Regions from separate parts of the Zoogloea oryzae genome, predicted to be linked through region 1. Evidence: predicted binding sites of a transcription regulator. Region 1 holds the regulator's gene; each other region holds the start of a gene.
The links. The regulator sigma-54, encoded in region 1, starts transcription at its own class of promoters, with help from an activator protein. The targets are predictions, from matches to a motif close to TGGCACGCTTNCTGCTNA.

Region 1 (2,198 bases):
CTGCAGAAGCTCACCAAGACCGAGATGGCCGAGCGCCTCGAGCAGCTCCTCGGCGAACTGGGCATCGAACACCTGCGCGACAACACCGCGATCTCCCTCTCCGGCGGCGAACGCCGGCGCTGCGAGATCGCCCGCGCCCTCGCCTCCGACCCGCGGCTGATCCTCCTCGACGAGCCCTTCGCCGGCGTCGACCCGATCGCCGTGATCGACATCCAGAAGATCATCCGCTTCCTCAAGGAAAAAGGGATCGGCGTGCTCATCACCGACCACAACGTCCGCGAAACCCTTGGCATCTGCGACCGCGCCTTCATCATCAATGCCGGCGAAGTGCTGGCCAGCGGCCGCCCTGAAGAGATCGTCCGGAATGAACAGGTCCGTCAGGTTTACCTCGGCGAGCACTTCCGGCTTTAAGGCATCATTGTTGTCATGAAGCCCAGCCTCCAGCTCAAACTCTCCCAGCATCTCGCGCTCACCCCGCAGCTGCAGCAGTCCATCAAGCTGCTACAGCTATCGACCCTCGAGCTCAACCAGGAGATCGAGAAGATCCTCCTCGAGAACCCGATGATCGAGCGGGACGAGCCGGAGTCGAACCTCGGCTCCAGCCGTCTCGAAGCCCCTGGCCCGGCCGCCCCCGCCGGCAGCGAGGCCGCCCAGGAGCGCGAGCAGGAGCAGGCCCGCGAATCCGACCAGCGCGAACGCGACACCGACCGGGAGTTCGACTTCGCCGAAGGCGGCGACTGGCAGGGCTCCGGCAGCGGCTCGCGGGACGATGACGACGACAACGATTTCCAGGATCTCCAGGCCACGGTCACCACCCTGCGCGACCACCTGGACGCCCAGATCGCCCTCACCCAGCTGTCCGACCGCGACCGGGCCCTCACCCGCTTCATGATCGAGGCCCTCGACGACGACGGCTACCTCAGCCAGGCCCTGGAAGACCTCCTGCCGCTGCTGCCGCCCGAACTCGAAGTGGATCTGGACGACCTCACGATCGCCCTGCGCCACATCCAGAGCCTCGACCCCTGCGGGATCGGCGCCGCCGACATCGGCGAATGCCTCGGCCTGCAGCTGCGCGCCCTGCCGCCCAGCCGCGAACGCGAGCTGGCGCTGGCCATCGTCGCCGAACACCTCGAGCTCCTCGCCGCCCGCGACTACCTCAAGCTCAAGCGCGCGCTGCGCTGCACCGACGACGAGCTGCGCGAAGCCCACGCCCTGATCCTCGACCTCAACCCCCGGCCCGGCGCCCGCTTCGCCCAGTCCGACATCCGCTACGTGGTGCCGGATGTCATCGTCCGCAAGGTGCGCAACACCTGGGTTGTGAACCTCAACCCGGACGCGATGCCCAAGCTGCGCATCAACCAGCTTTATGCCCAGATCCTGCGGGACAACCGCGGCGCCAGTGGCTCCCTGTCCAATCACCTGCAGGAAGCCCGCTGGCTCATCAAGAACGTTCAACAGCGCTTCGACACCATCCAGCGTGTGTCGCAAGCGATCGTTGACCGGCAGCGTCAGTTCTTCGATTATGGCGATGTGGCGATGCGCCCTCTGACACTGCGTGAAATCGCCGAACAGTTGGAATTGCACGAGTCCACCGTCTCGCGGGTGACCACCCAGAAGTACATGGCCACACCAAGAGGCATTTTCGAGTTCAAACATTTTTTCGGCAGTCACGTCGCCACCGACACCGGTGGGGCGGCTTCCTCGACGGCGATTCGGGCGCTGATTCGCCAGCTGGTAGCCGCGGAAGACAAGAAGAAACCCTTGTCCGACGCCAAGATTGCCGAGTTGTTGGGCCAGCAGGGTATCGTCGTGGCACGCAGGACCATCGCAAAGTACCGCGAGTCCCTCGATATCCCGCCGGTCAGTCTGCGCAAAACCATCTGACAGAAAGGTAAGAACCATGAACCTCAACATCACGGGGCATCACGTCGAAGTTACGCCGGCCATCCGCGAATACGTTTCCTCCAAGCTCGATCGCGTGATCCGTCATTTCGACAACGTCACCAGCGTCGGCGTGATCCTCTCGGTGGAAAAGCTGCGTCAGAAGGCCGAAGTCACCGTTCACGTGCGTGGCAAGGACATCCACGTCGAGAGCGAGGATGCCGACATGTATGCCGCCATCGACGCCCTGACCGACAAGCTCGACCGCCAGGTTCTGAAGTACAAGGACAAGGCCTCCGACCACGGCCATGACTCCC
Region 2 (2,198 bases), on a different contig from region 1:
CGAGGAAGGCGTCGTCGGCCGCCATGATGTCCTCGAAGAAGATGTTGGGGGACTTGCCGCCCAGCTCGAGGGTGGCGGGGATCAGGCTGGTGGCGGCGGCCTGGGCGATCACGCGGCCGGTGGCGGTGGAGCCGGTGAAGGCGATCTTGGCGATGCGGCGGCTGGTGGCCAGCGGCATGCCGGCTTCACGGCCGTAGCCATTGACGATGTTCAGCACGCCCGGCGGCAGCAGGTCGGCGATCAGTTCGGTCAGGATCAGGATCGAGATCGGGGTGGATTCGGCGGGCTTCAGGACCACGCAGTTGCCGGCGCCGATGGCGGGGGCCAGCTTCCAGGCGGCCATCAGGATCGGGAAGTTCCAGGGGATGATCTGGCCGACGACGCCCAGGGGCTCGTGGAAGTGGTAGGCGACGGTGTTCTCGTCGATCTCGGAGATGCCACCTTCCTGGGCGCGCAGGCAACCGGCGAAGTAGCGGAAGTGGTCGACAGCCAGGGGGATGTCGGCGTTCAGGGTTTCGCGGATGGCCTTGCCGTTATCGACGGTCTCGGCGTAGGCGAGCTTCTCGATGTTGGCTTCGAGGCGGTCGGCGATCTTCAGGAGGAGGTTGGCACGCTCGGCAGCCGGGGTGCGACCGAACTTGTCGGCAGCAGCGTGGGCGGCGTCCAGGGCCAGTTCCACGTCTTCGGCGCCGGAGCGGGCAGCCTGGGTGTAGGGCTTGCCGGTGATCGGGGTGATGACGTCGAAGTACTCACCCTTGACCGGGGCAACCCACTTGCCGCCGATGAAGTTGTCGTACTTGGACTTGTATTGAACCTTGGCGTCTGCAGAACCGGGCAGTGCATACAGCATGGAAGTCTCCTCCTGAATTTGATCGAAAACGCTTCGTGCAGCGTTGACGTCTATTCAGCAGGGCGCGTGCCAGCAGGCAATCAAGTCGGCCTATGTGGTCAAAAGTCTTGTTTATCAGCCGCTTGGAGAACGGGCGGAAAAATGCTGCGCCGCGGCGGACTGTGCTGCGAAGTGTCCAATATCTGAACAGGTGCTCCATGCCATGTGCACGCTGGAGCACCTGCCGGGGTTCAATTGCTCTTTTGTTCGGTCGAACGGCTGGTGCCGGTGACCACGCCGGCCTCGTCAAAATGGACGTTGAAGAAGACGTTGGCGTTGAATTCCGGCGGCAGGCGCCAGTCCCACACTTCTTCCTTCTTGAGGGCGAACTTCTGCACCGAACGCGGCTTGCCCAGCAGGCGGCGCACCTGGTCCTTCGTCCAGCCGGGCTGGACGCGGGCGAAGTTGGCGGGGGTGAGCACGTTCTCGATGCTGCGCAGGATGTTGTCTGGCCCTACGGTGATCATGAAGCATTCGGTGCCCTGGGGCTGGCGGGTGTATTCCCAGGTCACGCTGCCATCGTCGTTGCGCCATTCGATGCCGGGCGTGCCGAACTTGTCGCGTACGTCGTAGCCGGTGGATACGCCGGGTTTGAGGTCTTTCATGTTGACCGCGTCGCAGCCCGCGAGCCCAACGAGGGCCAGGGCGCCAAGAAGGAAAGACAGCAGTTTACGCATCGGAGGGTCTCCCGCGGTGTCGAGGTGGCGGCAACCCGCCAAAATGGCCGGGCTTGGTTACAATCAGCCCATTCTGGCATGAACACCCTTTGTGGAGGATGAACAGGTGAAACGCTCCGTGACGATGCTGGCCGTGGCCGGTGTGACGATGGCCGCGAGCACCGCGGTGCTCGCCGACGTGGTGGTCAAGATTGGTTTTGCCGGCCCGCTCACCGGGCCGATTTCCCACGTGGGCAAAGACGAGCAGTTCGGCGCCCAGCTGGCGCTGGAGGATGCCAACGCGAAGGGTGTGACCCTCGGCGGCCAGAAAGCCCGGTTCGAGCTGATGGCCGAGGACGACCAGGCCGACCCGCGCACCGCCACCACCGTCGCCCAGCGGCTGGTGGATGCCGGCGTGAAGGGCGTGGTCGGGCATGTCACCTCCGGCGCCGCGATCCCCGCCTCGCGCATCTACGAGCAGGGCGGCGTGCCCGCGGTCACGCCGTCGTCCACCACCCCCAAGCTGACCCGCCAGGGCTTCAAGACCACCTACCGGGTCATCGCCAACGATATCCAGCAGGGCAACGCGATGGCCCGCTTTGCGGTGGATGTGCTGAAGGCCCAGCGCATCGCGGTGATCGACGACCGTACCG
Region 3 (2,198 bases), on a different contig from region 1:
CCGGTTTCGGTGCCGAAGAAAAGGCCAATCTTGTTCATGTTCGCTCCCGAGCTTCGATCAGACGGGGTGGCACGCCTGTTGCACGCCACCGTTCAAAACCCCGGCGGCTGTCGGTTTGCCGACACGACCGGGCACATTCAAGCCAACCCCACGGAGCCAGCCATGCCAGCCACCACCATCGACCACAAGGGCACGCCCGTCGCCATCGGCGATCCGGTCCGCGTCCTCGACATCACCCTCGACCCCGATCTGGACGAGGACGAACTGATCATGTTCGAGGACATGGTCGGCGCCGTCTGCGAGGTCGAACGCATCGACCCGGACGGCACCGCCTGGGTGGCCCTGTGGTGGAACGGCGACGAAGGCACGCTCACCACCCAGGTGGGGCTGTCGCCGGCCCAGATGGCGCGGGTGTAGGGCCGAGGCTGCTGGCCGGGCAAACGCCCGGCCGGTGCCGCAAAGCGCCGGGAGCCTCATTCCTCTTCCTGGGCGCTGTAGTTCTTGAGGCGCTTTTCCGCCGCCACGCCCAGCACCTTGAGCAGCCAGGGCGGGGGCGAATCGACCATCGCCTTCTGAAACTGCGAGACGATCTCCAGCGCCGGGCCGCCGTCGGCGATCTTGATGGGGTAGATGTCGGCGCGGATCACCTTGGCCGCCGCCGGGCCGCCAATCGACACCACGTAGCACACGTGGCAATCGCCGATGAGCTGGGCGCGCCACAGGTTCTTGTCCTCGGCGAGGTCGGCGTCCATCGTGTCGCGGATGTCCACCAGGCGGATCTCGTCGGGCGACACCTGATACACCAGAAAGCGCAGGCACGAACCGAAGTGGCCGGAGAGCGTGTCGCCCTTGTCCGAAGCCACCGCCACCCGCACCGAGCCGGGCATGTCGCCCTCGTCGTAGGGCTGGATCTTGGGCAGCGAGTCGTCGCCCTGGGTGTCGCCCCACAGGATGCGCACCGCCAGCTTCATGGCTTCAAGACCGATCCCGATGTCTTCGCCGTCCTCCTCGCCATCCGCGCTGGCGAAGCCGGTCTTGAGCATTGTCACCGTCACCTGACGGAGCATCTCCTCGTCGATCTCGTCACCCAGCCGGCGCTGCAGCAGCTCGATCAGGCTCGACAAGGACGCGTTGGGCATGGCCCGGGCCGCCAGGGCGATGCGCAGGGCGGCTTCCCGGGTCACCGGGGGCTTGGTTCTGGTATCCATGGTTGGGTCTCTGCGAAGTGGGGGTTGTTGGGTGTTGTGGGTGTTTTCCCCTTCCCCATGCAGAGATGGTGCCAGCCGCGCGCCAGCGCCCGCGCGTCGCTAACTGCTTGATTTCTCGCAGGCATGGCCTTTGCTAAAAGAAGCTCAAACCCACCGGAAACGCCAATCGTGTCGGATATCCCACAAAACCCCGTCGCCCCCGACAACCCGCTCGCCGCCTACCACGCCCGCACCCGCCACCGTTTCGAGGCCTTCGCCGAAGGCCCCGGTCAGCTCGACTGGGACGCCCAGCCCGCCGCCTTCCGGCACTACGCCGGTGCGCCGGTAGCGCTGCTGCCCCTGGCCGCCGACCGCTTCGAGCGGCCCTTCGGCGATCTGGATGTGCCGCCGGCAACGCCCATCCCGGCGGACGCGACCAGCCTCGGTGCGCTACTGGAGCTGGCCTTCGGGCTCTCCGCCTGGAAGAGCTGGGGCCCCAACCGCTGGGCGCTGCGCTGCAATCCATCATCGGGCAACCTGCATCCGGTCGAAGCCTACGTGCTGGCCACCGGCGTGCCGGGCGTGGCCGACGGGCTGCATCACTACGATCCGGAGGCGCACGCGTTGGAGGGCCGCGCTCTCGTTGAGGCGGACGGCAGCCACTGGCTGGCAGTGGGGCTCTCCAGCGTGATGTGGCGCGAAGCCTGGAAATACGGCGAGCGGGCCTTCCGCTACTGCCAGCTGGACGTAGGCCACGCGGTGGCGGCGCTGGCCTACGCCGCCGCGCTGCTGGGTTGGGAGGTGGCGCCGCTCACCCTGCCCTCGGGCACCCTCGCCGGACTGATGGGGCTGGATCGGGAGGAAGACTTCCCCACCGGGCGCTTCTCCTTCACCGAGGATGAGGAGCCCGAGATCCTGCTGGCGATTCGCGCGCCGGGCATCCACGCACCGCCCGCCGGGCCGGCGCTGCTGGACTGGATCGCCCCCGCCAGTTGGCACGGCAGCCCCAGC
Region 4 (2,198 bases), on a different contig from region 1:
CCACGCCGTAGTAGGTGGCGAACACGCGGGTAGCGCCATTGGCCAGGGCTTCGAATTCGAAGTCGAACAGGGCGCCTTGGTCGGAACTCGCAGAGCCTTGCAGGTTGCCGCTGCGGGAGTTCACGTAGTTGGTGTTCGTCAGGCCGTAGGACGTGAACGAGAACGGGTTGCCCGAGTTGAAGCCGTTGTTGTCGGTCTTGCGGATGTTGCTGCCGTTGGCGATGCCGAGCAGCGCGGGCACGCCCTGGATGCTGACGGATTCATTGCCCGGGCTGGGGATGTCCCAGTCCATCACGCGACGGTAGACCAGGTCGCCGGCGGCCAGATCGGCGCCGGTCAGGTTGGTGATCTTGACGACGGTTTCGTACAGGTAGGGCGTGGTGGCCAGGGGGTGGTAGTCGTGGGTGACCTGCAGGATCGCAGCGCCGGCCGAGTTCAGCACGTTCACCACCGAGACCGCACTGTTGGCGGTGGAGGTGAAGCTGACCAGCGACAGGTTGGCGGTGCCGACCGAGCTGTTGGCGTAGCCGGCCTGGCCGGTGCTGGCGATGCCGACGCCCCAGCCTTCGCAGGTGCAGCCCGGCGAGGTGGAGTCGGAGTTGGTGGCCATCGAGCGCAGGCCGACGATGGTGGTGCCGCTGCCCGCCGCGCTGGTGCCGCCGCTGACGTTCAGATCGCCCAGGTCGCGGACGCCGATCTGCACGGTGCCGTTGTCGATGATGGCAGCAGCATTGGCGCCGCCTGCCACGAGGCCAGTCGCTGCAAGCAGCACGGCCATGGAGAGTTTGCTGGCTTTCATAACCGGGGTAACTCCTTGATTAATGACGATTGACGATGAGGGTGCTTGAGCAAGGGGTGCGCGCCAGAGTCTTCCTGCCCGGGTTTGCGTACCGTGCCTAAATTGAGCAACAAGCGTGCCTGAAACGAAAAAATTAACGAAGACAAAGGGTTGTGTATCTTTATGTAAAGGTTTGGTCGTATTTTGTAAAAATCGTCGACAAATGATTTAAATGATAAATTTGCCTTATCGCAGCGGCGGATCGGAATCAGCATTACCATTCCGACCTTTCGCCATATGGGCCCTGTGCAGGGCCGCTATCCGAGGGGCATGAGATTCCATGAGCACGCAAATTCTTGACCTACGCGACTTCATCGCCCGGCTGGAGCAGATGGGTGAATTGCGCCGGGTGACGGCCGAGGTCGACCCTCACCTGGAGATGACCGAGATCTGCGACCGGGTGCTGCGCGCCGGCGGCCCGGCGATCCTCTTCGAAAACCCGAAGGGCTACCGCATGCCGGTGCTGGCCAACCTGTTCGGCTCGCCTCAGCGGGTGGCGCTGGGCATGGGCGAGAGCGGCGAGGACTGGCAGAACGCGCTGCGCGAGGTGGGCAAGCTGCTGGCCTTCCTGAAGGAGCCGGAGCCGCCCAAGGGGCTGAAGGACGCCTGGGAGAAACTGCCGGTGTTCAAGCAGGTGCTCAACATGTCGCCCAAGACGGTGTCGTCGGCGCCGTGCCAGCAGGTGGTGAAGGAAGGGCGGGACGTGGATCTGGGCAGCCTGCCGATCCAGCATTGCTGGCCGGGCGATGTGGCGCCGCTGATCACCTGGGGGCTGGTGGTGACCCGCGGCCCCAGCAAGACGCGCCAGAACCTGGGCATCTACCGCCAGCAGGTGCTGGGCCCCAACAAGGTCATCATGCGCTGGCTCGCCCACCGGGGCGGGGCGCTGGATTACCTGGAGCACCAGAAGGCCAACCCGGGCCAGCCTTTCCCGGTGGCGGTGGTGCTGGGCTGTGATCCGGCGACCATCCTCGGTGCGGTGACGCCGGTGCCCGATTCATTGTCGGAATACCAGTTTGCCGGCCTCTTGCGCGGCGCCAAGACCGAGCTGGTGAAGTGCATCGGCTCGGATCTGCAGGTGCCGGCGTCGGCCGAGATCATCCTCGAAGGCGTGATCCACCCGGGTGAGACCGCGCTCGAAGGCCCCTACGGCGACCACACCGGCTACTACAACGAGCAGGCCGAGTTTCCGGTGTTCACCATCGAGCGCATCACCCATCGGCGCGACCCGATCTACCACAGCACCTACACCGGCAAGCCGCCCGACGAGCCGGCGATGCTGGGCGTGGCGCTCAACGAGGTGTTCGTGCCGCTCCTGCAGAAGCAGTTCACCGAGATCGTCGATTTCTACCTGCCGCCG

Region 2: the regulator sigma-54 is predicted to act here: its motif matches at 905-922, upstream of exaC (acetaldehyde dehydrogenase ExaC).
Region 3: the regulator sigma-54 is predicted to act here: its motif matches at 1,265-1,282, upstream of QQK25_RS19150 (dinitrogenase iron-molybdenum cofactor biosynthesis protein).
Region 4: the regulator sigma-54 is predicted to act here: its motif matches at 903-920, upstream of QQK25_RS16645 (PEP-CTERM sorting domain-containing protein).

What each region holds. Positions count from the first base shown of each region.
Region 1 is NZ_BSPX01000024.1:32,642-34,839, forward strand. Features, by position in the region: gene lptB (LPS export ABC transporter ATP-binding protein) at 1-411, shown strand, start outside; gene QQK25_RS09715 (RNA polymerase factor sigma-54) at 427-1,884, shown strand; gene hpf (ribosome hibernation-promoting factor, HPF/YfiA family) at 1,901-2,198, shown strand, end outside.
Region 2 is NZ_BSPX01000049.1:4,050-6,247, forward strand. Features, by position in the region: gene exaC (acetaldehyde dehydrogenase ExaC) at 1-850, opposite strand, end outside; gene bamE (outer membrane protein assembly factor BamE domain-containing protein) at 1,081-1,566, opposite strand; gene QQK25_RS15140 (branched-chain amino acid ABC transporter substrate-binding protein) at 1,673-2,198, shown strand, end outside.
Region 3 is NZ_BSPX01000078.1:12,352-14,549, forward strand. Features, by position in the region: gene QQK25_RS19140 (flavodoxin) at 1-38, opposite strand, end outside; gene QQK25_RS19145 (hypothetical protein) at 163-417, shown strand; gene QQK25_RS19150 (dinitrogenase iron-molybdenum cofactor biosynthesis protein) at 474-1,208, opposite strand; gene QQK25_RS19155 (SagB/ThcOx family dehydrogenase) at 1,377-2,198, shown strand, end outside.
Region 4 is NZ_BSPX01000059.1:9,198-11,395, reverse strand. Features, by position in the region: gene QQK25_RS16645 (PEP-CTERM sorting domain-containing protein) at 1-799, opposite strand, end outside; gene ubiD (4-hydroxy-3-polyprenylbenzoate decarboxylase) at 1,119-2,198, shown strand, end outside.